2 regions of the Streptomyces sp. SD31 genome follow, and region 1 is predicted to be linked to the other one. Evidence: riboswitches for the same ligand, from Rfam matches in the RefSeq annotation. Region 1 holds a riboswitch; the other holds the start of a gene.
The links. A riboswitch is a leader RNA that binds a small molecule or an ion and turns the genes downstream of it on or off. The one in region 1 is predicted to bind glycine.
Positions count from the first base shown of each region.

Region 2: another riboswitch for glycine. It lies ahead of gcvT (glycine cleavage system aminomethyltransferase GcvT); the one in region 1 lies ahead of gcvP (aminomethyl-transferring glycine dehydrogenase).

Region 1 covers NZ_JBQHCX010000017.1:9,579-24,125, reverse strand. Annotated here, with positions in the region: gene ACTMVF_RS31465 (DUF4118 domain-containing protein) at 1-219, opposite strand, end outside; gene ACTMVF_RS31460 (response regulator) at 222-905, opposite strand; gene ACTMVF_RS31455 (potassium-transporting ATPase subunit C) at 909-1,541, opposite strand; gene kdpB (potassium-transporting ATPase subunit KdpB) at 1,567-3,696, opposite strand; gene kdpA (potassium-transporting ATPase subunit KdpA) at 3,693-5,357, opposite strand; gene kdpF (K(+)-transporting ATPase subunit F) at 5,366-5,455, opposite strand; gene ACTMVF_RS31435 (amino acid transporter) at 6,001-7,956, shown strand; gene ACTMVF_RS31430 (hypothetical protein) at 8,134-8,586, shown strand; gene ACTMVF_RS31425 (TOBE domain-containing protein) at 8,669-9,088, shown strand; gene gcvP (aminomethyl-transferring glycine dehydrogenase) at 9,154-12,039, opposite strand; glycine riboswitch at 12,217-12,313, opposite strand; gene ACTMVF_RS31415 (PRC-barrel domain-containing protein) at 12,428-12,835, shown strand; gene ACTMVF_RS31410 (DNA polymerase IV) at 13,514-14,547, opposite strand, start outside.
Region 2 covers NZ_JBQHCX010000024.1:41,217-55,763, reverse strand. Annotated here, with positions in the region: gene ACTMVF_RS38780 (ABC transporter ATP-binding protein) at 1-1,189, opposite strand, end outside; gene ACTMVF_RS38775 (ABC transporter ATP-binding protein) at 1,186-2,277, opposite strand; gene ACTMVF_RS38770 (ABC transporter permease) at 2,274-3,281, opposite strand; gene ACTMVF_RS38765 (ABC transporter substrate-binding protein) at 3,351-5,099, opposite strand; gene ACTMVF_RS38760 (ABC transporter permease) at 5,158-6,156, opposite strand; gene ACTMVF_RS38755 (enhanced serine sensitivity protein SseB C-terminal domain-containing protein) at 6,519-7,319, opposite strand; gene ACTMVF_RS38750 (enhanced serine sensitivity protein SseB) at 7,536-8,339, opposite strand; gene ACTMVF_RS38745 (AAA family ATPase) at 8,421-9,095, opposite strand; glycine riboswitch at 9,265-9,363, shown strand; glycine riboswitch at 9,364-9,486, shown strand; gene gcvT (glycine cleavage system aminomethyltransferase GcvT) at 9,525-10,646, shown strand; gene gcvH (glycine cleavage system protein GcvH) at 10,812-11,189, shown strand; gene glyA (serine hydroxymethyltransferase) at 11,205-12,476, shown strand; gene ACTMVF_RS38725 (L-serine ammonia-lyase) at 12,563-13,930, shown strand; gene ACTMVF_RS38720 (hypothetical protein) at 14,023-14,271, shown strand; gene ACTMVF_RS38715 (family 43 glycosylhydrolase) at 14,473-14,547, shown strand, end outside.

The DNA of each region.
Region 1 (14,547 bases):
CTCCGTGAAGGAGGTGCCCCGGTACTCCAGTTCCTTGCGCCGGATCTGCTCCAGGCCGTGCAGCATCACCTCGGTGCGCGGCCGGTGATGGTGCTCCACGAACGCGACCACGCAGTCGGTGCCGCGCTCGATCCGCCGGTGCGCCTCGGACAGCATCGCGTAGGTCTTGCCGACGCCCGGTGCCGCGCCGAGGTAGATCCGAAGCTTGCCGCGTGCCATGTTCACCCTTCGAAGCGGTAACCCATGCCGGGTTCGGTGATGAGATAGCGGGGGTGTGAGGGGTCCGCCTCGAGTTTTCGGCGCAGTTGGGCCATGTAGACCCGCAGGTAGTTGGTCTTGCCGCTCCGGGACATGCCCCAGACCTCCTGGAGCAGGTACTTGTGCGGGACGAGGCGACCGGGGTTGGTCACCAGGATCTCCAGCAGATGCCACTCGGTCGGGGTGAGACGTACGTCGCGGCCGGCCCGTACGACCTTCTTGGCCAGCAGGTCGATGGTGAACGCCTCCGTCTCCACCCGCGCCGTCCCGGGGACGAGGGACGAGTCCTCGGTACGGCGGACGGCGGCCCGCAACCGGGCCATGAGCTCGTCCATGCTGAAGGGCTTGGTGACGTAGTCGTCGGCTCCCGCGTCGAGCGCGGCCACCTTCTCGACGGAGGCCTGACGGGCCGACAGCACCAGGATCGGCATACGGGACCAGCCGCGCAGGGCCCTGATGACGTCGACCCCGTCCATGTCGGGCAGGCCGAGGTCGAGCATCACCACGTCCGGCTGACGCGCGGCCGCCAGCCGGAGGGCCGTGGCGCCGTCGGGCGCCGCGTCCACTCCGTACCGGCGTGCCTGCATGTTGATCACGAGTGCTCGTACCAGCTGGGGGTCGTCTTCCACGACCAGCACCCGGGTCATCGGTCAGCTGCCCTTGACCAGTTCCTTGACCGCGATGTTGAGCTCCAGGACGTTCACCCGGGGCTCCCCCATGAAGCCGAGCGTGCGTCCCTCGGTGTGCTCGTCGACCAGCCTGCGCACCTGGGCGACGGACAGGCCGTTCCGCTCGGCGACACGGTGGACCTGGATGTCCGCGTACTGCGGGGAGATGTCCGGGTCGAGTCCGGAGCCGGAGGACGTCACCGCGTCGGCGGGCACGTCGGTCGGCTCGACCTTGTAGTCGGCGGTGGAGTTGTCCTTGACGACCTTGGCCTTCGCCTCCGTCACCCACTTGATCAGCTCGGGGTTGTCCCCGGAGCGGTTCGTGGCGCCGGACAGGATCAGCTTGTACTGGGTGTTGACCGAGTTCTCCCCCAGCCCGCCCGCCGGGCGGGGCTGGAAGTAGTCAAGGCTGTAGCCCTGTTGACCGATCAGCGAGGAACCGACGACCTTGCCGTCCGCCTTGATCTCCGAGCCGTTCGCCTTGTTGGGGAAGAGGGCCTGGGCCACACCTGTGACGGCCAGCGGATAGGCGACGCCTGTGAGCAGGGTCAGCACGAGCAGCGCCCGCAGGCCCGCGGCCAGCAAGCGGCCGGTGTTCGCAACGGAGTTGTTCATGGTCCTTCACCACGCTTCTGAAGCATTACAGCCCGGGGATCAGAGAGATGAGCAGGTCGATGATCTTGATGCCGATGAACGGGGCGATCAGACCGCCCAGCCCGTAGAGGGTGAGGTTCCGCCGCAGCATGCGATCCGCGCTGACCGGGCGGTACCGCACGCCCTTCAGGGACAGCGGTACGAGCGCGATGATGACCAGCGCGTTGAAGACGACCGCGGACAGGATCGCGGAGTCCGGCGAGGACAGGCCCATGATGTTGAGCTTGTCCAGGCCCGGGTGGACGGCCGCGAACAGCGCCGGGATGATCGCGAAGTACTTCGCGACGTCGTTGGCGATGGAGAACGTGGTCAGCGCACCGCGCGTGATCAGCAACTGCTTGCCGATCTCGACGATCTCGATGAGCTTGGTCGGGTTGGAGTCGAGGTCGACCATGTTGCCGGCCTCCTTCGCGGCCGACGTACCGGTGTTCATCGCCACGCCGACGTCCGCCTGCGCGAGCGCGGGCGCGTCGTTCGTGCCGTCACCGGTCATCGCGACCAGCTTGCCGCCGGCCTGCTCCCGCTTGATCAGCGCCATCTTGTCCTCGGGAGTGGCCTCCGCGAGGAAGTCGTCGACGCCCGCCTCGTCGGCGATCGCCTTGGCGGTCAGCGGGTTGTCACCCGTGATCATGACGGTCTTGATGCCCATGCGGCGCAGTTCCTCGAACCGCTCCCGCATGCCGTCCTTGACGACATCCTTGAGGTGGATGACGCCCAACACCCGTGCTCCGTCGGCGTCTTCGACCGCGACCAGCAGCGGAGTGCCACCGGCCGCGGAGATGCGGCCCGCGATCCGGTCCGCGTCGTCGGCGACCGTGCAGCCCTGCTCCCGCACCCAGGCGATGACCGAACCGGCGGCGCCCTTGCGGATCTTGCGCCCGTCGACGTCCACACCGGACATCCGGGTCTGCGCGGTGAAGGCGATCCACTCGGCACCGGCCAACTCGCCCTGGTGGCGCTCGCGCAGGCCGTACCTCTCCTTCGCCAGGACGACGACGGAGCGGCCCTCGGGCGTCTCGTCGGCCAGCGACGACAGCTGGGCGGCGTCCGCGACCTCGGCCTCCGTCGCGCCGCCGACCGGCATGAACTCGGCCGCCTGGCGGTTGCCGAGCGTGATGGTGCCGGTCTTGTCGAGCAGCAGCGTGGAGACATCACCGGCGGCCTCGACCGCGCGGCCGGACATGGCGAGTACGTTGCGCTGGACCAGTCGGTCCATGCCGGCGATGCCGATCGCGGAGAGCAGAGCGCCAATGGTCGTGGGAATCAGGCAGACCAGCAGGGCGACCAGTACCACCATCGTCAGGTGCGTGCCCGCGTAGTCCGCGAGGGGCGGCAGCGTGGCCACCGCGAGCAGGAAGACGATCGTCAGGGATGCGAGCAGGATGTTCAGCGCGATCTCGTTCGGCGTCTTCTGCCGGGCCGCGCCCTCGACCAGGTTGATCATCCGGTCGATGAAGGTCTCACCGGGCTTCGTCGTGATCTTGACGACGATGCGGTCGGAGAGCACCTTCGTACCGCCGGTGACCGCCGAACGGTCACCGCCGGACTCACGGATGACCGGCGCCGACTCACCGGTGATCGCCGACTCGTCGACGGACGCGACACCCTCGACGACATCACCGTCGCCCGGGATGACATCGCCCGCTTCACAGACGACCAGGTCGCCGATCGTCAACTCGGTGCCGGGCACACGCTCTTCGACCGACCCGTGGAGCCGCCGGGCCACCGTGTCCGTCTTGGCCTTGCGCAGGGTGTCGGCCTGGGCTCTGCCGCGGCCCTCGGCGACGGCCTCCGCCAGGTTGGCGAAGATCACGGTCAGCCACAGCCAGGCGCTGATGGTCCAGCCGAACCAGTCGCCCGGGTCCTTGAAGGAGAAGACCGTGGTCAGCACCGAGCCGATCCACACCACGAACATCACGGGCGACTTGACCATCACCCGCGGATCGAGCTTGCGGAAGGCGTCCGGCAGCGACTTGACCAGCTGCTTCGGATCGAACAGGCCCGCACCCACACGGCCCTCGGGGGACTTGGGCCCGGTGGGTGGGTCGCTGTGCGGCGCCCGGGTCGGAGTGGCTGTGGACATGGAGTCCTCGTGATTCGTTACGTCGGTTGTCATGACGCCAGCCCCTCGGCCAGCGGCCCCAGCGCCAATGCCGGGAAGTACGTCAGACCGGTGATGATGAGGATCGCGCCCACCAACAGGCCGGTGAACAGCGGCTTCTCGGTGCGCAGGGTGCCCGCGGTGGCCGGAACCGGCGTCTGTTCGGCGAGGGAACCCGCCAGCGCCAGCACGAACACCATCGGCAGGAAGCGGCCGAACAGCATGCACAGGCCGAGCGTGGTGTTGAACCACTGCGTGTCCGCGTTCAGACCGGCGAAGGCCGAGCCGTTGTTGTTGGAGGCGGACGTGTAGGCGTAGAGGATCTCGGAGAATCCGTGCGCCCCGCTGTTGGTCATGGAGTTCGCCGGGGTCGGCAGGGCCATCGCGAAGGCGGTGAAGATCAGCACCAGGGCCGGGGTGATCAGGATGTAGCAGGCCGCGAGCTTGATCTCGCGGGTGCCGATCTTCTTGCCCAGGTACTCGGGCGTACGGCCGACCATCAGACCGGCGATGAACACCGCGATGATCGCCATGACCAGCATGCCGTACAGGCCGGAGCCGGTACCGCCGGGCGCGATCTCGCCCAGCATCATGCCGAGCATGGTGATGCCGCCGCCGAGGCCGGTGAAGGAGGAGTGGAAGGAGTCCACCGCTCCGGTCGAGGTGAGGGTGGTCGACGTCGCGAAGATCGACGAGGCGCCGACACCGAAGCGGACCTCCTTGCCCTCGTACGCCCCGCCCGCGATGTCGAACGCCGGACCGTGGTGGGCGAACTCGGTCCACATCATCAGGGCCGTGAAGCCGACCCAGATGGTGCCCATGGTCGCGAGAATCGCGTAGCCCTGCTTCACGCTGCCGACCATCAGGCCGAAAGTGCGGGTGAGCGCGAACGGGATGACGAGGATCAGGAAGATCTCGAAGAGGTTCGAGAAGGGGGTGGGGTTCTCCAAAGGGTGGGCGCTGTTGGCGTTGAAGTAGCCGCCGCCGTTTGTGCCGATCTCCTTGATCGCCTCCTGCGAGGCCACCGCGCCGCCGTTCCACTGCTGCGAGCCGCCCATGAACTGCCCGACCTCATGGATGCCGGAGAAGTTCTGGATGGCACCGCAGGCGACGAGCACGACCGCAGCAACCGCGGCAAGCGGCACCAGGATGCGTACGACACCCCGCACCAAGTCGGCCCAGAAGTTACCCAGTTCACCGGTGCGCGAGCGCGCGAACCCCCGCACCAGCGCCACCGCGACGGCGATACCGACGGCCGCGGAGACGAAGTTCTGCACGGCCAGCCCGGCGGTCTGCACGACGTGGCCCATGGACTGCTCGCCGTAGTACGACTGCCAGTTGGTGTTGGTCACGAAGGACACGGCGGTGTTGAACGCCTGGTCCGGGTCGATGGACGAGAAGCCGAGCGAACCCGGCAGGACGCCCTGGAGCCGCTGCAGCAGGTAGAGGAAGAGAACGCCGACGACGGAGAAGGCGAGGACGCCGCGCAGATACGCGGTCCAGCGCATCTCGGTGTCCGGGTCGGCACCGATGCCCTTGTAGATCCACTTCTCGACCCGCCAGTGCTTGTCGGAGGAGTAGACCCTGGCCATGTGGGTGCCAAGGGGTAGGTAAGCGAGGGCCAGCGCGCCGATCAGGGCGAGCAGTTGGAGGACGCCGGCGAGTACGGGACCCATGGCTGCTCTCAGAACCTCTCCGGGAAGATCAGGGCGAGGACGAGATAGCCCAGCAGGGCGACGGCCACGACGAGGCCGACGATGTTCTCGGCGGTCACAGCTTGGTCACCCCCTTGGCGACGAGAGCCACCAGCGCGAAGCACGCGATCGTGGTGACGACGAAGGCCAGATCGGCCATCGTGAGCTCCTGGAGTGAGGTTCGTCGGACAGGGACGCTTGGAGAAAACACCGTCGATGGCCGCGATCGACCGCCATTGACGCGTCCCTTACGGCGCTCTGCGCGGCTTTGACGGGACTCATACGCCGGCTGCGGCAATGTCAGGGCGACATCCACTCCGGCGCCGGGCGTGCACGCCCTCTACGGCGCAGCGGGGCTCCTCCGGGGGCGGAGAAGCCCCGCACCATGACGCTGCGTGTCCGCCGTCACAAGACAGCCGCGCATCCCCCGCCCGGCCGACCCCGTGCCCGAACAGCCCCGGAGCTCGACTCTTGACGTGCGGCCCACCCCGACACGGTGAGTCTTAACGGAAGCTTGACGCCCACAGCCCCCTGATCCGTGGGCCCATGCGTCACTCTCTGCTTACGCTGGTGCCGCCGTCCGGGTGATGGCCGGAACCGCACGCCGCACATCAGGAGCACGCAGATGGCCACCACCGAACACCCCCCGCCCAGTCGCCTGCGCGCCTGGATGCTGGAGGGCCTGTCCGACATGGGCAAGGGCCATGGGCGGCAGGCAGAACGGCCCGAACCCGAACCGGAGCACAAGGGCCAGCCCTGGTACCGCGTCATGTGCCTCACCGGTGTCGACTACTTCTCGACCCTCGGCTACCAGCCGGGCATCGCCGCGCTCGCCGCCGGCCTGCTCTCTCCTGTCGCGACCGTCGTCCTGGTCATAGTCACCCTGGCCGGCGCCCTGCCGGTCTACCGCCGCGTGGCCGAGGAAAGCCCCCACGGCGAGGGCTCGATCGCGATGCTGGAACGGCTCCTGACCTTCTGGAAGGGCAAGCTGTTCGTCCTGACCCTGCTCGGCTTCGCCGCCACCGACTTCCTGATCACCATCACCCTGTCGGCGGCCGACGCCTCGACGCACCTGGTCGAGAACCCGCACCTGAACAGCGCCCTGCACGACCAGCAGATGCTGATCACCCTCATCCTCGTGGCCCTGCTCGGCGCGGTCTTCCTCAAGGGCTTCCTGGAGGCGATCGGCGTCGCGGTCGCCCTGGTCGGCCTCTACCTCGCGCTGAACGCCGTCGTCGTGGCCGTCGGCCTATACCACGTCCTCACCGAGGGGCACGTCGTCACCGACTGGTCCAGCGCCCTCACCGCCGAACACGGCAACGTGTTCGTCATGATCGGCGTCGCCCTGATCGTCTTCCCCAAGCTCGCCCTCGGCCTCTCCGGCTTCGAGACCGGCGTCGCGGTGATGCCGCACGTCAAGGGCGACCCGGACGACACCGAGGAACGTCCGACGGGGCGGATCCGGGACACGAAGAAGCTGCTCACCACCGCCGCCCTGATCATGAGCTGCTTCCTGATCACGACGAGCTTCATCACCACGCTGCTGATCCCGGAGAAGGAGTTCGAGTCGGGCGGCCAGGCCAACGGCCGGGCGCTGGCGTTCCTCGCGCACGAGTACCTCGGCGGCGCCTTCGGCACGATCTACGACGTCTCGACGATCGCCATCCTGTGGTTCGCCGGCGCCTCCGCCATGGCCGGCCTGCTCAACCTGATGCCCCGCTATCTGCCCCGATACGGCATGGCCCCGCACTGGGCACGCGCCGTGCGCCCGATGGTCATCGTCTTCACCCTCATCGCCTTCCTGGTCACCTGGATCTTCGACGCCGACGTCGACGCCCAGGGCGGCGCGTACGCCACGGGCGTGCTGGTCCTCATCAGCTCCGCCGCGATCGCCGTGACCATCGCGGCCCGCAAGGCCGGTCAGCGCGGATGGTTCATCGCCTTCGCGGTCATCTCGGCGGTGTTCCTCTACACGACCGTCATGAACGTCATCGAGCGCCCCGACGGCGTGAAGATCGGCGCCTGCTTCATCGCCGGCATCATCCTGGTCTCGCTCCTGTCCCGGCTGGCCCGCGCCTTCGAACTGCGCGTGACCGACGTGACGCTCGACGACATGGCGGAACGTTTCATCCGGGACATGGCCAACCGCAAGATCCGGTTCATCGCCAATGAGCCCGACCGGCGGGACACCGCCGAGTACCGCGACAAGATCGAGCAGATCCGGGCGGACAACGACGTCCCCGGCCAGGAGGACTTCGTCTTCGTCGAGGTGACGGTCACCGACCCGTCCGAGTTCGAGTCCGGCCTGACCGTACGCGGCGAGGTCCTGCACAACCGCTACCGCGTCCTGACCCTGGAGTCCTCCTCCATCTCCAACGCCCTGGCCGCACTGCTCCTGCATGTCCGCGACACGACCGGCCGCATCCCGCACATCTACTTCGAGTGGACCGAGGGCAACCCCTTCGCCAACTTCCTGCGCTTCTTCCTCTTCGGCCAGGGCGAAGTCGCCCCGGTCACCCGCGAGGTGCTGCGCGAGGCGGAGCCGGACCGGGACCGCAGGCCCCGGGTGCACACCGGCTGAAACGGCCGCGGACATCAGAATCGCGTCAAGGTTGCACCGTAAGGCGTCAGAGCACCGGGAAGCGGCGGCCGTTCCGGCGCCCTGGCCCCTACCGTCTGCACTGTGCCGTCCGGAGGAAGCAGACCGCGTCCGGCCCCGACCGGCGACCGCCACTGGCGTGTCGACGCTCGCTTCGCCATGGGCTGCGCGCTGGCCTTCCTCGGCATGGCTCTGCTGGTCGACTATGACGCGCAGACCCTGACCCCGCCGCGCGCTCTGCTGTGGCTGGTGCTGACGGCCGTGGTCTTCACGATCCTGCTCCCGCAGCGCGTCACCGCGGGCCCGGGGTGGCTGGCGGTACGGGGTCTCGTACGACGGCAGGCGGTGCGCACGGACGCGCTGGTGACGGTACGGCAGTACGGCGACATCTCCGCCCACCTGACCCTGTGCGACACGGGTGGCCGCCGCCTGGAACTGGACCCACGGATCCTCGTCGCCAACCCGCTGCTGTGGCACGAGGTGGACACCGGGGTACGCCGCTCACGCCAACGAGGGACGCTGCGCGAGGGTGCGGACGTACTGGAGCGGCTGGGACATCAGATCGACGACGCCACGACGCAAGCGGTGCTCAAGGCGTCGGGGATCTCCTGACCTCCGCACTACGGTAGGGACCGCCCCAAAAGCCTCAATCGATACCAAACACCCCTACCCCACCACTTGCGAGGCGTCCTCCATGACCCTGAGCATCCGCAACCAACTCCCCGGCACGATCACCGCCATCACCCCCGGCGAGGTCATGGCAACGGTCAAGCTCCGCCTCACCGGCGGCCAGGACCTCACCGCGGCGATCACCCTGGAGGCCGTCGAGGAACTCGGCCTGGCCGAGGGCACCGCCGTGAACGCCCTCATGAAAGCGACGGAGATCTCCCTCGCCACGGCCCCGGTCGACGGCCTGTCCACCCGCAACCGGCTGCCCGGCACGATCACCGGCATCGCCACGGGGGGCGCGATGGCGTCGATCAAGGTCGCCGTGGAGGGCGGTGCCCTGACCGCGGTCATCACCAGGGACGCCGCCACCGACCTCGCGCTCTCCCTCGGAGCCCCGGTCGTCGCGCTCATCAAGGCGACCGACGTGGCCCTGGCGACGGCGTGACGCGGAAGGGCTCCGCCCGGCCGGGTACGCCAGGGCGGAGCCCTTCCTTCACCTGCGTCTGTACGTCAGCCCTCGTACGCGTCCAGCGGCGGGCAGGAGCACACGAGGTTCCGGTCGCCGAAGGCCTGGTCGATCCGGCGCACCGGCGGCCAGTACTTGTCAGCGGCCGCGACCCCGGCCGGGAACACGGCCTCCTCACGGCTGTAGGCGTGCTCCCACTCCCCGCCCAGCGCACCGGCGGTGTGCGGGGCGTTCCGCAGCGGGTTGTCGTCGCCGGGCCACTCACCCGTTCCGACCTTCTCGATCTCCGCACGGATGGCGATCATCGCCTCGCAGAACCGGTCGAGTTCGGTCAGATCCTCGGACTCGGTCGGCTCGATCATCAGCGTCCCGGCCACCGGGAACGACATCGTCGGCGCGTGGAAGCCGTAGTCGATGAGCCGCTTGGCCACGTCGTCGACGCTCACACCGGTCGCCTTGGTCAGCGGCCGCAGGTCGATGATGCACTCGTGCGCGACGAGCCCGCCGGGCCCGGTGTAGAGCACCGGGTAGTGCGGCTCCAGTCGCTTGGCGATGTAGTTGGCGGACAGCACAGCCACCTGCGTGGCCCGCTTGAGCCCCTCGCCGCCCATGAGCCGGACGTATGCCCACGAGATCGGCAGGATCCCGGCGGAACCCCAGGGCGCGGCCGAGATCGGCCCGACGCCCGTCTCCGGGCCGGCCGCGGGCTGCAACGGGTGGTTCGGCAGATACGGCGCCAGGTGCGCACGCACACCCACGGGCCCGACCCCCGGACCGCCACCGCCATGCGGGATGCAGAAGGTCTTGTGCAGGTTCAGGTGCGAGACGTCACCACCGAAGTGCCCCGGCTTGGCAAGCCCCACCAGGGCGTTGAGGTTGGCGCCATCGACGTACACCTGCCCGCCGGCCTCGTGCACCTGCGCGCAGATGTCGGCGACATGCTCCTCGAACACACCGTGCGTCGACGGGTACGTGATCATCAGCACCGACAGCTCGTCCCGGTACTGCTCGATCTTGGCCCGCAGGTCCTCGACGTCGATCTCGCCGTCCTCGGCGGTCTTCACGACGACGACCTTCATGCCGGCCATGACGGCGCTGGCGGCATTGGTCCCATGGGCGGAGGACGGAATCAGACACACGGTCCGCTGCTCGTCCCCGTTGGCCCGGTGGTATCCGCGTACGGCGAGCAGCCCGGCCAGCTCACCCTGCGACCCGGCGTTGGGCTGCAGCGACACCTTGTCGTAGCCGGTGACCTCGGCGAGACGTTCCTCCAGCTCACGAATGAGGGTCAGATAGCCCTGCGCCTGCTCGGCCGGCGCGAAGGGGTGCAGCTGCCCGAACTCCGGCCAGGTGACCGGCTCCATCTCGGTCGTGGCGTTGAGCTTCATGGTGCAGGACCCGAGCGGGATCATGCCGCGGTCCAGCGCGTAGTCGCGGTCGGCGAGCCTGCGCAGGTAGCGCAGCATCGCGGTCTCGGAGCGGTTCTGGTGGAAGACGGGGTGCGTGAGGTAGTCGTCGCTGCGCAGCAGCCCGCCCGCGAGCGCGTCCTCGGTCACCGCGTCCAGCGCCTCGATGTCCCCCTCGACCTCGAACGCCCTCCATACAGCGCCCAGTTGGGCCCTCGTGGTGGTCTCGTCGCAGGCGACGGACACGTGGTCGGCGTCGACGAGGTGCAGGTTGACGCCGTTCTGCCGGGCGGCGACGACGATCTCGGCGGCCTTCGCAGGCACGCGCACGGTCAGCGTGTCGAAGTAGGAGCCATGCACGACCTCGACCCCACCCGCCGTGAGACCGGCGGCGAGGATGGAGGCGTACCGGTGCGTCCGCCGGGCGATGCCCTTCAGCCCCTCGGGCCCGTGGTACACGGCGTACATCCCGGCCATGACAGCGAGCAGCACCTGAGCCGTACAGATGTTGCTGGTGGCCTTCTCCCGCCGGATGTGCTGCTCACGCGTCTGCAGGGCCAGCCGGTACGCCTTGTTCCCGTCCGCGTCCACGGACACACCCACGAGCCGCCCGGGAAGGCTGCGCGCGAACTTCTCGTGCACGGCCATGTAACCGGCGTGCGGCCCGCCGAAGCCCATCGGCACACCGAACCGCTGCGTCGTCCCGACCGCGATGTCCGCCCCGAGCTCACCGGGCGACTTCAGCAGCGTCAGCGCGAGCAGATCGGCGGCGACGGTGACGAGGGCGCCGAGCTCATGTGCCTGCTCGATGACGGGCTTGATGTCCCGTACGACACCGGAGGCGCCCGGGTACTGAAGGAGCACGCCGTTGATCTCACGGGAGGCGACGTCGGCCGGAATACCGCCACTGAGGTCGGCGACGACGACCTCCACACCGGCCGGCTCGGCCCGGGTCTCGATCACGGCGATGGTCTGCGGCAGCACATCCGCGTCGACCAGGAACAGCCCCTTCTTGTTCTTGCCCATGCGCCGGGACAGGGCCACGGCCTCCGCCGCCGCCGTCCCCTCGTCGAGCAGCGAGGCACCGGAGGTCGGCAGCCCGGTGAGTTCGGCGACCATGGTCTGGAAGTTCAGCAGGGCCTCGAGCCGCCCCTGAGAGATCTCCGGCTGGTACGGCGTATAGGCCGTGTACCAGGCAGGATTCTCCATGACGTTCCGCAGGATGACCGGCGGCGTGAAGGTGCCGTAGTACCCGAGCCCGATCATCGAGTCCAGCACCTGGTTGCGATCGGCGAGCGACCGCAGCTCGGCGAGCACCTCGGCCTCGGTACGCGCCCCCGGCAGATCGAGGGAGTCGGCATTCTTGATCACATCGGGCACCGCGGCGGCGGTGAGCTCATCGAGCGAGCCGTACCCGACGTGGGCCAGCATCTTGGCCCGAGCCTCATGGTCAGGACCGATATGACGCTGCTCGAAAGGGATCCCCTGTTCGAGCTCTGAGAGCGGAATGCGATGGGCGGTCATTACGGAGGCCTCCTGGTCTGACACGACCTTCGAGGGGCACCACGGCACGGGTACCCGGACGGCCTCCCCCTCTGTCATCTCAACCTGAGAGCTTCACCGGGATCGCCACAGGGCTCCCGGCTTTCACCGTCGGTGAGAGCGGGAGCCGTCGACACCCGCCCTGCTTTCCAGAGTGACCTCGTCCGTGCGGTACGTGAGCCTGAGAGATTCCGGGGAGGATTTGCTCCTTCGGCGCCTCCGGATGGTGTCCGGAGGACTCTCCCGCACGGGGTCAGCAGCCGCTAGCAAGCCTACCAGCGGGGTCAACGCACGAACCTTCGAGTGGCCGCGCTCACCAAAGTGCCTTTTCGTAGTGCTTACGGATGAGTTGCGACCAAGTGGAGGGCCCGTGCAGACCGACATCGATCCGCGCAATCTGATCGGCCGCAAGGCCTTCGACCGCAACGGCACCAAGATCGGCACCATCGACGAGGTCTACCTCGACGACGCGACCGGAGTGCCGGAATGGGCCGCGATACGCACCGGCCTGTTCTCCCGGGACGCCTTCGTCCCCCTGGAGCCCAGCGAACTGGTCGAGGGCACCCTTCACGTCCCCTTCGACCGCTCCCTGATCAAGGACGCCCCCGACTTCGGCGTGGGCCGCCATCTCTCCCCCGAACAGGAACTCCAGCTCTACCACCACTACGGCCTCGACGTGACCCCTCCCTCCCCACCCCCGGACCGAGACTTCGGCAACTTGGCAGGCACGGAGACCCCAGAAGACAACGGGCCCAGAACAAGCCACCCCCACGCCTGACCCCACACGACCACACCACGCAGCTACCCCACGGCCCCCGGTGCGTCCTGTGGTGTCCGCACTCATGTCGGTGGGGCGTCTGCTCGCGGCGGACCCGCGTGCCCCACCCGCGTCCACCCTTACCGGACGCACCGCCCGAGTGCCCATCGCTGCGTCCCCTTCGTCCCCTTACAGGAACGCGCCGCCCCAGGCCGTCCTGGAGCGCCGTCCGCTGCTATGCAGGCTAGGGCGGCGGTGTCTCCCGGAGCTGCGCGAAGCTCTACCCATGCTGTGGCAGGCCGTCCTGTAGGGGCATACGCGGCGGCTACGCACGCTGGGGCGGGCCGACCGGTAGGCGCGCCCGTTGCTATTGGCTGCTGGGGCGAGCTGCGGTCCGCCCGGCGAGCGCAGCTCTACCGGCGCCTCTCCGGAACGAGCCGTGCGTAGCCTGGGACAGCCCTTGTGCACGTGCGGCGCGGACGAACCGCCCCCATCAAGCCATAGCTGCGGGCGCCGCAACGGTCGCGCCGCCGCCCTCACGCGCAGCGCACGCAGCTGCGGGCAGTCGTGCCGCTGTGGCGGCACGGGTGGGCGCAGCGGCACCGCCGGCGCGGGCAAGCGCCCCCACCCTCACGGCGACCCCGTGGCGCCCCCACGCCGGGCAGGCAACCGCACGGCAACCTTCCACCCCCGCCCTTCCTATCCAGACGCCACAGGCACCTCCCCCACGCCCCCACCATCCCCCTTCGGCAGTCCGACATCCCCCGCCTCTAAAACCCCACCAGCCCCGGAGTCCCCGCGCCCCCCACTCCCTCCATGTCTCCTCCGCACCAACGGCAACGGATCCGCCGCCTCCAACCCCGGATCGTCAACCCGAAACGTCCGCACCCGCCCCGGCTCCGACGACTCCGGCGTCTCAAACCGCACCGTCACCCGCCCAAGCCCGCTCCCCTGCACCCACCCATGCCCATACTCGGCATGCCGCACATCGTGCCCCGCAGGCCACCGCCGCTCGACAGGCACAGCCTGCCGTTCCTCCGCAGGCTCCTCATGATCGTCGCCCTCCTCCTCGGAGTGCTCGACCAGCTCCCCCGCGGCTTGCGCGAACAGATCCTCCTGCGTGTAGTCGGCCAACCCACTGACTCCAACCCCCAGCAGCCGCACACCCCCCGTCGTGTCCACGGAATCCAGCAGCCGCGCCGCAGCCTCCCGCACCACCGCCGGATCATCCGTGGGCCCACGCAGCGTCTCGGAACGGGTCAACGTGGAGAAGTCGTACCGCCGCACCTTCAGCACGATGGTCCGCCCGGACAACCCCGCCCCCCGCAACCGCCGCACACAACGATCGGCGAGCCGCTGCACCTCCAGCCCCACCCGAACCCGGTCGTGAATGTCCACGTCATACGTGTCCTCGACCGACACCGACTTGGCCTCCCGCTCGGCCACCACCGGCCGCTCGTCGTGCGCCAGCGCCATGGCGTACAGGGCATGCCCATGAGCCTTGCCCAGCAGCCGAACGAGCTCGTCCTCACCCGCCTCGGCGATCTCCTCGACCGTGTGGATCCCGGCACGCCGCAGATGGTCCCCCGTCGCCGGCCCCACCCCCGGCAACGTCCGCACGGACATCGGCCCGAGCAACGCCCGCTCGGTCCCGGGCTCGATCACCACCAGCCCATCGGGCTTGGCCTGCTCCGAGGCGATCTTCGCCAGCATCTTGGACGCGGCCAGCCCCA
Region 2 (14,547 bases), on a different contig from region 1:
TGGAGGGCTCGGTGGAGGGCTCGGTGGACGGCACGGCGGACGGCTCCGTGGACACCTCGTCCGGCACCAGCGTCGCGGCCTCCTTGGCCACGGACAGCAGCACCGTGTCCTGCGGCTGCTGGTCCTCGAAGTTCTCCGGGTGGTGGCACGCCACCCGCTGGCCGGGCCTCAGCTCCGCCAGCGGCGGTTCCGTCGTCCGGCAGATCTCGGTCGCCTTCCAGCACCGCGTGTGGAAGCGGCAGCCGCTCGGCGGGGAGATCGGCGAGGGCACGTCGCCGCGCAGCAGGATGCGTTCGCTCTTGGTGCCCCGGCGCTTGGGGTCCGGCACCGGCACGGCCGACATCAGGGCCTTGGTGTACGGGTGCATCGGCGCCTCGTACAGCGAGGTGCGGTCGGCGAGTTCGACGATCTTGCCGAGGTACATCACCGCGATACGGTCCGAGACGTGCCGTACGACGGAGAGGTCGTGCGCGATGATCACGTACGTGAGGCCGAGCTCCTGCTGGAGGTCGTCCATCAGGTTCACGACCTGCGCCTGGATCGACACGTCCAGCGCGGAGACCGGCTCGTCGGCCACCACCAGCTTGGGCTTGAGCGCGAGCGCCCGCGCGATGCCGATGCGCTGGCGCTGGCCGCCGGAGAACTCGTGCGGGTAGCGGTTGTAGTGCTCGGGGCTCAGGCCCACCAGCTCCAGGAGCCGCTGGACCTCCTTCTTCACCCCGCCCTCGGGCTCTACGCCCTGGAGGCGGAACGGCGCCGAGACGATGCCGCCGATGGTGTGCCGGGGGTTCAGGGAGCCGTACGGGTCCTGGAAGATCATCTGGATGTCCCGCCGCAGCGGGCGCATTCCGGCCGTGCTCAGCCGCGTGATGTCCTGGCCCTCGAAGTGGATCGAGCCGCCGGTCGGGTCCTGGAGGCGGGTGATGACCCGGCCCATGGTCGACTTGCCGCAGCCCGACTCGCCGACCACGCCGAGCGTCTCGCCCTTGCGCACCTCGAAGTCGATGCCGTCCACGGCCTTGACCGCGCCGACCTGACGCTGGAGCACGCCCTTGCGGATCGGGAAGTGCTTCTGCAGGCCCTCGACCTTGAGGAGCACCTCTCGCTCGTCGGAAGCGGCGCCGGCTTTCGCCTCGCCGGATTTCGCCTCGCCGGTTTTCGCCTCGTCCGTCTTCTTCGTCTCACTCACAGCTTCGGCGCAATCTCTTCGGTCCAGATCCGCGTACGGTCCTCCTGCGAGAGGTGGCACGCGGAGAAGTGCCCGCCGCCGACCTGCTGGAGCTCCGGGCGCACGGTACGGGTGACATCGCCCTTGGGGATGTCCGCGTACGGGCAGCGGGGGTGGAAAGCGCAGCCCGAGGGGACGTTGATGAGGCTCGGCGGCTGGCCCTTGACGGGGATGAGCCGCTCGGAGGTCTCCCGGTCGATGCGCGGCATCGAGCCGAGCAGGCCCCAGGTGTACGGGTGCTGCGGGCGCTCGAAGACGTCGTCGACCGTGCCGCGCTCCACGCACCGGCCGCCGTACATCACCAGGACGTCGTCGGCGATCTCGGCGACCACGCCGAGGTCGTGGGTGATGAGGACGACCGCGGAGCCGAACTCCTTCTGCAGGTCCCGGATGAGGTCGAGGATCTGCGCCTGGACGGTCACGTCGAGGGCGGTGGTCGGCTCGTCCGCGATGAGCAGTTCGGGGTTGTTGACGAGCGCCATGGCGATCATCGCGCGCTGGCGCATACCGCCGGAGAACTCGTGCGGGTAGTTGTCGACGCGCTTGTCCGGCTCGGGGATGCCCACCCGGTCGAGCATCTCGACGGCCCGCTTGCGCGCGGTCTTCTTGTTGACGTCGTGGTGGACCCGGTACGCCTCCACGATCTGGCTGCCGATCGTGTAGTACGGGTGCATCGCGGACAGCGGGTCCTGGAAGATCATCGCCATGTCGCGGCCACGCAGCCGGCGCACCTCGTCCGGGGCGGCGGAAACCAGCTCCTTGCCGCCGAGCCAGATCTCGCCGGACATCCGCACGTTCTTGCCGCGCGCGCCGAGCCGGTGCAGGCCCATGATCGCCAGCGAGGTGACGGACTTACCGGAGCCGGACTCACCGACGATGCAGAGGGTCTTGCCCTTCTCCACCTGGAAGCTGAGCCCGTCGACGGACTTGACCAGGCCGTCGTCGGTCGGGAAGTGCACCTTGAGGTCACGGACCGCGAGGAAGGCGTCGGGCGCGTTCGCGGGCGAGGGCTCGCCCACGGCGGCACCGGTCTTGGACAGTTCGGTCACGAGAGCCTCACGCGCGGGTCGGCGGCGGCGTAGAGCAGGTCCACCAGGAGATTTGCGATCACGACGAAGAAGGCGGCGAGCAGGGTGACGCCGAGGATCGGGGGCAGGTCGTTGTCGGTGATGCCCTGCACCGCGTACTGGCCGATGCCGGGCAGCGAGAAGACCTTCTCGGTGATCACGGCGCCGCCGAGCAGCAGGCCCAGGTCCATGCCGAAGACGGTGATGATCGGGGTCAGCGCGGCCCGCAGCCCGTGGCGGGCCACGACATTGCGCTCGCGCAGGCCCTTGGCGCGGGCCGTGCGGATGAAGTCCTCGCTCATCGTCTCCAGCATGCCCGAGCGGGTGAGCCGGGCGTAGATCGCGGAGTACAGGAGGGCGAGCGAACACCAGGCCGGGAAGAGTGTGTTGGCCCATTGGGCCGGATTCTCTGTGAACGGCACATAGGTGCGGCCGAAGATCGGCCACTGGAAGGTGAAGAGGAACAGGGCGAGCTGACCCGTGAAGAACATGGGCAGCGAGACACCGGCGAGCGCGATGCCCATGAAGGTGCGGTCGAAGAAGCTGCCGGGCTTGAGCGCGGAGATCACGCCGATCACGACGCCGGACACCAGCCACATCACAGCGGCGCCGACGGCCAGCGAGAGGGTCACCGGAATGCGCGAGGTGAGTTGCGGCCACACCTCGACGTGGGTCCTGAAGGAGTAGCCGAAGCAGGGCGCGCTGCAGTGTGTGGTGGTGGGGCCCAGGTCGTAGGTGGCGCCGGCCACGATCCCCTTGATGAAGTGCCAGTACTGGACGTACAGGGGGTCGTCCAGACCGAGGTTCTGCTTGACCGCGAGGATGTCTGCCTTCGACGGACTCTTGCCGAGGTACTGCTGCGCGAGCTGGTCGGCGGTCTGGCCGGCGAGCCGTGGCAGCAGGAAGAAGATCGCGAAGGTGACCGCGGTGACGACCAGCAGCAGGATCACTGCCGCGAACGTCCGACGGAGGATGTACGAGATCACGGGGACCGGCGCCGGTGCCCGCGGGCTGCGAAGCCCACGGGCACCAAAGCCTTCACCTGCCTTCCGGGGCTACTTCTTGGTCGTGCCGATGTTGAGGTAGTCGTACTGACCGCTGAAGGCCGCCGTGGACACCAGGTTGGTGAAGTTGGCCGGGCGGTACAGCAGGACCTTGAAGTAGGTCAGCGGAACGAGAGCGGCCTGGTCCATCGCGCGCTTGTCGATCTGCGCGTACAGGCTGTTGCGCTCGGTCTCGTCCTCGGTGGCGATGGCCTTTTCCAGCAGCTCGTTGATCTGCTTGTCGTTGATGTACGAGAGGTTGGTGTTGCCGGACGCCCCGATCGCGTCACCGTGCAGGATCTGCTGCAGGAAGCCGTAGCCGGAGGGCCAGTCGGCACCCCACTGCATCATGTGCAGACCGATGTTCTGCTTCTTGTCGAACTCCGGCACACCCGCGTAGTCGGTGAAGTACTTGCCCGACGGGTACTGCTTCAGGCTGGCGTTGATGCCGACCTTCTTCAGCGAGGCGATGATCGCGGTGGCCGCGTCGATCTCCTGCGGGCGGTCGCTGCGGGCCGAGATGTTGGTGCTGATGCTCGACTTGCCGCAGGCCTTCAGCTGCTCCTTGGCCTTGGCGGCGTCGCCCTTGTTGCCCTTGGTGGCGTAGGCGTCCGCCTTCTCGTAGCCGGGGATGTCCGGCGGCAGGACGGTGGTGGCGATGTCACCGCGGATCGGGCCGCCCTCGGCGGTCTGCACGGAGACCTTGTCGATAGCGTACTGGACGGCCTTGCGGCACTCGACCTTGTCGAACGGCGCGACCTGCGTGTTGATCGCCATGTAGACCAGGCGGCCACCGAAGGTGTTGTCCGTGTTGGCCTTCAGCGAGGCGTCGTTGACGACCTTCGCCTGGGTCGCGGCCTGGACACCCGTACCGCCGAGGTCGATCGCCGTACCGGCCTGGACGTCCTGGTCGATGGTCTCGGCGTTGACCTTCAGCTTGACGACGATCTTGTCCGGGTACTGCTTGCGCAGCGGGTCCGTCTTCGGGTCCCAGTTCTCGTTGCGGACGAGGACGACCTGCTTGCCCTCCTCATAGCTCTGGAACTTGTACGAGCCCGAGGACACGATGTTCTTGACGTAGTCGATGCCCTTGTCCTTGGCCTGGGGCACCGGAGCCGTCTGCGGCGTCGCGACCAGGTAGTCGAACTCCTGGAAGGCGCGGTTGAGACGGAAGACGATCGTGTTGTCGTCCGGCGTCTCGATGGACTTCAGGCCCTCGGCGCTCTTGTCCTTGTAGGGGCCCTTGTACTTGTCGCCGCCCTCGAGGAACTGCTGGAAGTAGTTCGGGCCGAGCGAGAGCACGTCACGCGCGAAGTTGGAGCGCTCGACGGCGTACTTGACGTCCTTCGAGGTGATCGGTGTGCCGTCCTCGTACTTCAGGCCCGTACGCAGCTTGTACGTCCAGGTCTTGCCGCCGTCGCTGGGCTCACCGGGGCTCGCCGCGAGGTCCGGGACCAGCTCGTTGCCGGCCTCGCCCGCGGCGGGCTTGAAGGTCATCAGCGGGCGGGCGTAGAGCCGGCTGAGGTTGTACATGTACGCGTAGTACGTGTTGCCCGGGTCGAAGGAGTCCGGCACGTCCGAGTACTCGTACGTGACCGTGCCCCCCTTCTGGGTGGAGGCGTTGACGACACCCTTGGTCGCTGCGTTGGCCCCAGCCGACTTGTTTCCGTTCTCACTGCCGTCATCGGCCTTGCTGCATGCCGAGAGCAGCAGGCTCGCACTGCCGATAGCCGCCACTGCGGCCAGCGTTGACCTTCGCATGATGGTCCGCTTCCCCTCCATTGTCGGAAATCTGTTGGACTCGCACCGCGGCCGCGGGTCAGCGGCTGCGCGGGTCGAGAGCGTCACGGAGACCGTCGCCGAGCAGGTTGAACGCCAGGACGGTCACGAAGATGGCCAGACCGGGCACGATCATGTACTGCGGGTCGACCTGGTAATAGGGAACCGCCTGGCTGATCATGCCGCCCCAGGACGCCTGCGGGGGCTGGATGCCGACGCCGAGGAAGCTCAGGGACGCCTCGAAGAGGATGTTGGTCGGGATGAGCAGCGTCGAGTAGACGATGATCGGGCCGACGAGGTTCGGCAGCAGCTCCCGGAAGAGGATGTAGGGCCCCTTGGCCCCCATCCCCCGCGAGGCGTCGACGAACTCCCGCTCGCGCAGGGCCAGCGTCTGGCCGCGCACGATACGGCCCAGATAGGGCCAGTTGAAGAAGCCGATGACGAAGATCAGCACAGTGATGTGCAGCGGCAGGCCCTGCAGCCCGAAGGCACCGCCCTGCAGGGTGGCCGAGATGGAGATGGCGAACAGCAGGAGAGGGAACGCCAGGAAGGTGTCCATCATCCGGCTGATGATCGTGTCGACCCGGCCGCCGTAGTAGCCGGCCACCACGCCGAGGACCGCGCCGATCGTGTTGGACAGGATCGTGGCGCCGAAGGCGACGACCAGCGAGACCCAGGAGCCCTCGAGGATGCGGGTGGCGATGTCGCGGCCGAACTTCGGCTCCACACCGAGCGGGTGCTCCCAGCTCATGCCGCCGAAGTCGCCCTTGGGCAGCGAGGTGTTGGGGTCGATCAGGTCCTGGTTCAGGGCGTTCGGGTCCAGCCCGAAGAGGGCCTGGATGGGTCGGGAGAGCACCGCCAGCAGGATCAGCAGGATGACGATGACGCCTCCGGCGACGGCCACCTTGTCCTTCTTGAAGCGGGTCCAGGCGATCTGCCCGAGAGACCGGCCCTCGATCTGCTTGGACTCGACACCCTTCAGCACGGCCTCGGGCTGGGCCCCGGCCTGCGATCCGGTTGTCTCGATCGGTGCCGTCACGGTGAGATTGACCCCTCTCGGCCGACGGTTGTCGGCCCCCTGGCTGCCGCTGTAGCGGTTGCTTCCACTCGCACACAGGACCGACCTGGCCCGTGTCTTGCGGGGAGTCTTCAACGCTTTAGCGATCTGTTGCCAGAGTTGGCGGGGAAAGTATGCGCAACCGTGATGCTGTCTGGGGGGTTCCGTTATCCGAACAGTGGGTAGCGACGGCCGGACGCGGGCCAGTCGGGGCGTATGAGGATGGACCGGGACCTTCCGATCGTATCTACGCGCGGAGATCTACCTGCGAAACCGAAGTCGACGGGCGCTTACGGCTACGACAGCCGGGCTGCGGACTGAACAGTAGGTTAGCCGCCGGATGATCAGTAACGGCCCTGTGCCGGTGGGTAGCCGTAGCCGGCGGCCGGCGCCTGCGCGGGGGCGGGGGCGTGTGCCTCGCGGTCGTAGAAGGGGCGTGCGCTCGCCCGCATCCACATGGCGACCGGGTCGTACTCGTCCGACATCGCCACGGTCGACACCGGCAGCCCGTCCGGACAGGCGCCGATCGACTGCAGCATCATCGAGCGCACCGAGTCCACGGCGGGCGGGCTGGTGTCGTACACGTCGAGCCCGATGGCGAGGTACGGCGCGCCGAGCGCGGGCTGCACCCAGGCGCGGCGCAGGGAGCGGACGGCCGGGGTGCGGTGGGCGTTCTGCGCGAGCAGGGCGTAGAACTGCGGGATCTCGATGCCGGGCTCGGACAGACGCAGCGGGCCGGCGGGCTGGCGGTCCAGGCCGGTGGCGATGCGGCGCAGGTCGAGCCACGGGATGCCGACGCCGCCGCCCGGGGCGTGCGGGTTCAGCCAGAGACCGTAGTGGTCCGGGTAGAGGGTGCGGGCCACGTCGACTCCGTCGACCACCTCGTACGAGCGGTTCCAGCCGCTGGCCGACAGCTCCTGGGCGGAGGTGACGCACGGGGCGTAGCCGTGGCCGTCGACCTCCATGTTTCCGTACTGGGCGTCCGGGGAGCCGGCCTGACCGTGCCACAGCAGCATCCAGACCTGGCCGGTGGACGGGGTCGCGAGCGCGCGCAGGAGGGCCTCGTAGGCGTCGTAGCGCCCGGGCGTCACCTGGCGCAGCATGTGCTCGACCTGACCGGTCGAGGTGGTGCCGCTCGCGCTCACCATTACCGCCCCTTCGGGAAACGTCGTGACTCCGTCGGTTTGGCCGACCGAGTGATGAGCCCAGCTTAGGCGCTCCGCCGGGAGAGCCGTTGAGAGCTCGGGACTTGGTGTGGTCTGCGGGGTGCGGGTCCATTGTGGTGGGTCGCGCCCACGCGGCGGAGCCGCACATGTATACAGCCCCGCGCCCCTTTCAGGGGCGCTTCGTCCAGGGGGCGCTCAAAGGTCCCGCTGGTAGAAGGGACGCACCTTCTGGCGCATCCAGTCGATCACCGGGTCGTGGGCCACGTCCAACAGGACCAGGTTGACCGGCCACTGGGCCGGGGCCCGGCCCAGGGCTCGGGCGAGGGCGTCCATGGGGGCGGCGCGCAGGTCGCCCTCCCAGTGGGAGAGTTCCACGCCTATGAACATCACCGGGTCGGCCGTCTCGATCGCCGCCAGGCAGCGGCGGGCCGTCACGACCACGCCGGTTTCGGCGAACTCGGCCGACGCCGCCGCGAGGAAGTCGATCGGGTCGTCCTGCCAGTCGGGCTCGTAGAGCTTGACGCGGCCGCCGGAGTTGAGGCCGTCCAGCGGGGTGCGGCCCACCCGGCACAGATCGGCCACCGCCGCCGGGGGCAGCGGCACGCCGACCACGCCGTCCGGGTTCAGGGCGATGCCCACCTGTGGGGGCAGACCGCGGGCGAACTCCACGGCGGGGGCGACGGCGTACGACATATGGGAGCCGACGACCTGGCGGAACTGTTCCTCGGAGCTGAAGACCGGGACGTACGCCTGGCCTCCGATCTCCACCGTGGGCAGGTCCAGCGGGCCGCTGTGCGGGCCGCCGCCGCCCGGCAGGGGCACCCAGACGAAGCTGCGGCCCAGCACCTCGATGATCCGGCCGCCCGCCGAGGGCACGCCGAGGGAGGCCGAGAGCACCTCCTCCAGTTCGTTGCCGGGCCACCCGCCGTGTGGATGGGGGTGTGCCGGTGCCGGAAAGTCCGCGGGGAGATCCGCCGGGAGGTCCGCTGGGAAGTCCATCTACGCTCAACCGCCTGCTGTGAACCGCTGCTGTGGCTCAAAAGGCTAGCGGGTGACCACTCCGCGCAGGTCTACGGCCGCTCAGCCCGTGAAGTCGATCCGGCGCAGGACGTCCGCCGCCTCCCGGTCGATCAGCACCGCCGAGCCGCAGCCCTGGGGCAGATGGCCCTTCTCCACCGAGCGCAGCAGGCGGGCGGCCGCTCTGCGGTGGCGCAGGAAGGCATAGCGGGAGACGCCCCGGCCGCGCTCGCGCTGGCCCTCCAGGGCGGTGCCCGGAGGGACGTCGAGCAACAGCAGATGCAGGGTGCCGTCACGGCGGCGGGCCTCGCGGGCCAGCCAGCCGCGCACCCAGGCCTGCGTACCGCAGTCATGTACGACGACGCCCTCGCCGGAGCGCAGGGCTCGGCGCAGTCCGGCGTAGTGCGCCAGGCGGACCAGGGGGCGGTAGACGGCGTAGGGGAGGAAGCGGGGCATGCGGGCGGCCCAGCGGTCCCGGGTGTCCTGGGAGTCGATGCCGATGCCCTTCACGGTCCGGCGCATCAGCGTCGACTTGCCGCTGCCGGGCAGGCCGGTGATCACTACGAGGTCCTCGGGGCCGAAGAGCAGGGCGTGCGGGCTGTGGCCGGAACGCTCGCGCAGGTCGCGGACCACGGGTGCGAGGCGCGTACCGCGGGCTTCGGCGGCCGGGGCCGCGGGCTGCTTGGGCAGCGCGATGCCCGAGGTCGTGGCGTACGCCGTCGTGCGGTTCACCGTCATCGTCCTCCTCTGGGGTCAGGGGTACCCATCCCCACTGAGCGTAAAGAGAAGGTAATAGAGGATCTCTCGGTTTTTGTTCGCTTCCTGCCACAAGCCGGTTACAGACGTGGCCTGCCGCAGACCGGTCCCGGCATGCAATGATGTGCGCGCCAACTGCATACCGGCCGTTTGAATCCGCGCGGGAGAGTCCCTGGCAGTGCATCGCCGGGGCGCCGAAGGAGCAAGTCCCTCCCTTGAATCTCTCAGGCCCCGTTACCGCGCGGGCGAGGCACATCTGAAAAGCGGGCCGCTGTCTCCTTCGAGATGCGTGGCTCCACCCAAGGTGCAAACCGTGATCGTCCCTGTGGCGGTCGTGGCGAACCTCTCAGGTTCCGATGACAGATGGGGAGGAACGACCTCGCCCGTCATCCCTTGGGAGACAACCGTCCGATGAGCAGTACAGAAGAACTCCGTCACACCGCGCTCGATGCCCTGCATCGCTCGCTCGGCGCGACGATGACCGACTTCGCCGGCTGGGACATGCCCCTGCGCTACGGTTCCGAGCGCGACGAGCACAACGCCGTACGTACCAGGGCCGGCCTGTTCGACCTCTCCCACATGGGCGAGATCACCGTGACGGGGCCCGAGGCGGCTCAGCTGCTGAACTACGCCCTCGTCGGCAACATCGCCTCCGTCGGCGTGGGCCGCGCCCGCTACACCATGATCTGCCGGGCCGACGGCGGCATCCTGGACGACCTGATCGTCTACCGGCTCGCCGAGACCGAGTACATGGTCGTCGCCAACGCCTCCAACGCCCAGGTCGTGCTGGACGCGCTGACCGAGCGGAGGGCCGGCTTCGACGCCGAGGTGCGCGACGACCGCGACGCCTACGCACTGATCGCCGTCCAGGGCCCGGAGTCCCCCGGCATCCTGAAGTCCCTCACCGACGCCGACCTCGACGGCCTGAAGTACTACGCCGGACTGCCCGGCACCGTCGCCGGCGTGCCCGCCCTCATCGCGCGCACCGGCTACACCGGCGAGGACGGCTTCGAGCTGTTCGTGAAGCCGGAACACGCCGTCGAGCTGTGGCGGGCGCTGACCGATGCGGGCGAGGGCGTCGGCCTGGTCCCGTGCGGGCTGTCCTGCCGGGACACGCTGCGCCTGGAGGCGGGCATGCCGCTGTACGGCCATGAGCTGTCGACCTCCCTCACCCCCTTCGACGCCGGGCTCGGCCGGGTGGTGAAGTTCGAGAAGGAGGGCGACTTCGTCGGGCGCGAGGCGCTGGCCGCAGCGGCCTCCCGTGCCGAGTCGAACCCGCCCCGCGTCCTGGTCGGCCTGGTCGCGAAGGGGCGTCGCGTCCCGCGCGCCGGGTACCCGGTCGTCGCCGGCGGCGAGGTCATCGGCGAGGTCACCTCGGGTGCCCCCTCCCCCACGCTGGGCAAGCCGATCGCGATGGCGTACGTCGACGCGGCGCACTCGGCGCCGGGCACGGCCGGGGTCGGCGTGGACATCCGCGGCAGCCACGAGCCGTACGAGGTCGTGGCGCTGCCGTTCTACAAGCGGCAGAAGTAACGCCGCAAGCAGCACACTGGCCGGGAACCGGAAGCACCGGACTGGCCGAGAAGTACAGACCGACAGCGGCCCGTGCGTGACCCCGCGCACATTTCCGCTGCTCACGCACGTTTCCAGCAGTCCCCCATCCCTCACCACTCCCGCGCGTACAGGAGAATTCAGGCCATGAGCAACCCCCAGCAGCTGCGCTACAGCAAGGAGCACGAGTGGCTGTCGACCGCCGAGGACGGCGTCGCGACGGTCGGCATCACCGAGTTCGCGGCCAACGCGCTCGGCGATGTCGTCTACGCCCAGCTCCCCGAGGTCGGCTCGACCGTGACCGCGGGTGACACCTGCGGCGAGCTGGAGTCGACCAAGTCGGTCTCGGACCTGTACTCCCCGGTCACCGGCGAGATCACCGAGATCAACGAGGACGTGGTGAACGACCCGGCGCTGGTGAACTCCGCCCCCTTCGAGGGCGGCTGGCTGTTCAAGGTACGCGTCACGGAGGAGCCGGCCGACCTGCTCTCCGCCGACGAGTACGACGCCCACACCACCGGCTGAGGAGCCGTATCCCCCATGTCTGACAAGTCGCTTCTGAACACGCCCCTGCACGAGCTGGACCCGGCCGTCGCCGCCGCGCTCGACGCCGAGCTGGAGCGCCAGCAGTCCACCCTGGAGATGATCGCCTCCGAGAACTTCGCGCCGGTCGCGGTCATGGAGGCCCAGGGCTCGGTCGCCACCAACAAGTACGCCGAGGGCTACCCCGGCCGGCGCTACTACGGCGGCTGCGAGCACGTCGACGTCGCCGAGCAGATCGCCATCGACCGGGTCAAGGAGCTGTTCGGCGCCGAGTACGCCAACGTCCAGCCCCACTCCGGCGCCTCCGCCAACCAGGCCGCCCTGTTCGCCCTGGCCCAGCCCGGCGACACCATCCTCGGCCTGGACCTGGCCCACGGCGGCCACCTCACCCACGGGATGCGGCTGAACTTCTCCGGCAAGCAGTTCAAGGTCGTCCCGTACCACGTGGACGACTCCGGTCGGGTGGACATGGCCGAGGTCGAGCGGCTCGCCAAGGAGCACCGGCCGAAGGTGATCATCGCGGGCTGGTCGGCGTACCCGCGGCAGCTGGACTTCGCCGAGTTCCGCCGGATCGCCGACGAGGTCGAGGCGTACCTGTGGGTCGACATGGCGCACTTCGCGGGCCTGGTGGCCGCCGGTCTGCACCCGAACCCGGTCGAGTACGCGGACGTCGTCACCTCCACCACCCACAAGACGCTGGGCGGCCCGCGCGGCGGCATCATCCTCGCGAAGAAGGACTTCGCGAAGAAGCTGAACTCGTCCGTCTTCCCGGGCTTCCAGGGCGGCCCCCTGGAGCACGTGATCGCGGCCAAGGCGGTCTCCTTCAAGGTCGCCGCCAGCGAGGAGTTCAAGGAGCGTCAGCGTCGTACGGTCGAGGGCGCGAAGATCCTCGCCGAGCGGCTGACGGCCGACGACGCGCGTGCGGCCGGCGTGAACGTCCTGTCCGGCGGCACCGACGTGCACCTGATCCTGGTCGACCTGCGCGAGTCCGAGCTGGACGGCCAGCAGGCCGAGGACCGGCTGCACGAGGTCGGCATCACGGTCAACCGCAACGCCGTCCCGAACGACCCGCGCCCGCCGATGGTGACGTCGGGCCTGCGCATCGGCACGCCCGCCCTCGCCACCCGTGGCTTCGAGGCCGACGACTTCGCCGAGGTCGCGGACGTCATCGCCGAGACGCTCAAGCCGTCCTACGACGCCGAGTCCCTCAAGGCCCGAGTCAGGGCCCTGGCGGACAAGCACCCGCTGTACCCCGGTCTGAACAAGTAGTTCCTTTTTGTGGGGTGTCCCGCACACTCGTAGGAGAACGGGACACCCCACCCCCTGGCACCACCCCCGTATTGAGGAGTCCCCCCGTGGCCATCTCGGTCTTCGACCTGTTCTCGATCGGCATCGGCCCGTCCAGCTCCCACACGGTCGGCCCGATGCGCGCGGCACGCATGTTCTCCCGCCGCCTGCGCAACGAAGGCCTGCTGGACTCCGTCGCGTCCGTACGATGCGAGCTGTACGGCTCCCTGGGCGCGACCGGCCACGGTCACGGCACCCCCAAGGCGGTGCTGCTCGGCCTGGAGGGCGCCTCGCCGCGCACGGTGGACGTGGAGACGGCGGACGAGCGGGTGGAGGCGATCAAGGAAGCGGGCCTGCTGCGTCTGCTCGGCGAGCGCGACATCCCGTTCTCCTTCGACGACGACCTGATCCTGCACCGCCGTAAAGCACTCCCCTACCACGCGAACGGCATGACGATCTGGGCGTACGACGCGTCCGGTGGGGAGCTCCTGTCCAAGACCTACTACTCGGTGGGCGGCGGATTCGTCGTCGACGAGGAGGCGGTCGGCGCGGACCGCATCAAACTCGACGACACGGTCCTGAAGTACCCCTTCCGCACGGGCGACGAACTGCTGCGCCTGACGCGGGAGACGGGCCTGTCGATCTCGTCGCTGATGCTGGAGAACGAGCGGGCCTGGCGCACGGAGGAGGAGATCCGCGCGGGCCTGCTGGAGATATGGCGGGTGATGCGGGAGTGCGTGTCACGGGGGATGTCGAGGGAGGGCATCCTGCCGGGCGGCCTGAAGGTTCGTCGCCGGGCGGCGAACACGGCCCGCAAGCTGCGCTCCGAGGGCGACCCGAAGGCGCTCGCCATGGAGTGGATCACGCTCTACGCGATGGCCGTGAACGAGGAGAACGCGGCGGGCGGCCGCGTGGTGACGGCCCCGACCAACGGCGCGGCCGGGATCATCCCCGCGGTCCTCCACTACTACATCAACTTCGTGCCGGGGGCGGACGAGGACGGAGTCGTCCGCTTCCTGCTGGCCGCCGGCGCCATCGGCATGCTCTTCAAGGAGAACGCGTCCATCTCCGGCGCCGAGGTCGGCTGCCAGGGCGAGGTGGGCTCGGCCTGCTCGATGGCGGCGGGCGCCCTTGCGGAGGTGCTCGGCGGCTCCCCGGAACAGGTCGAGAACGCCGCCGAGATCGGCATGGAACACAACCTCGGCCTGACCTGCGACCCGGTCGGCGGCCTCGTCCAGATCCCCTGCATCGAGCGCAACGGCATGGCCGCGGTGAAGGCGGTCACGGCGGCGCGGATGGCGATGCGCGGGGACGGCTCGCACAAGGTGTCCCTGGACAAGGTCATCAAGACGATGAAGGACACGGGCGCCGACATGTCGGTGAAGTACAAGGAGACGGCTCGGGGCGGGCTGGCGGTCAACATCATCGAGTGCTGAGGGAACAGGCCCTGAACAGCGCGTTCGTGTCTTTCAGCGCTGTCGGGGCCTTTCCTGCTTACGCGGCGGAAAGTCCCGGAGAGACCGTCTCCGTGTACAACGCAGCGCGCAGCGTCGTTGACGCGATGCGCCACCGCAGCCGTATCGGCGAGACCCTCGCCCTGTCCGCGCTCGGCCGCTACCTGCGCCGAGACGGACGCAGCGGGGTCGGCGAACTCCAGCACATCGCACGCGAGTTGGGCGCCCTCTCCGTCATCGGAGGACCGACCAAGGCCACCACGAGGTTGGGCACACACCAGTCGGGCCAGTGCGCGCAGCCGGCCCTCCCGCCACAGGCCTGAGTGCCGGGGTTTCGCGTAACCATTGGGGCCACTGTGACGTAAGTATTGACGGCCGGAAGACGAGGCCGTAATTTCTGGCCGAAGTTCCGAACCGAGTTCGATATGTCGAACAAGGAGGTTTTCGGATCGGCTGACGAAGGGACGACGACAGTGATCCGCACCCGCGCGGGAGCCCGCCCCCGCAGAGGGAGGTGGACGGCGATGGTCATCGCCGTACTCACCCTGCTGCTGGGCGCCACCATCCAGCCCGCCTCCGCCGCCGACGGGCGGCCGTTC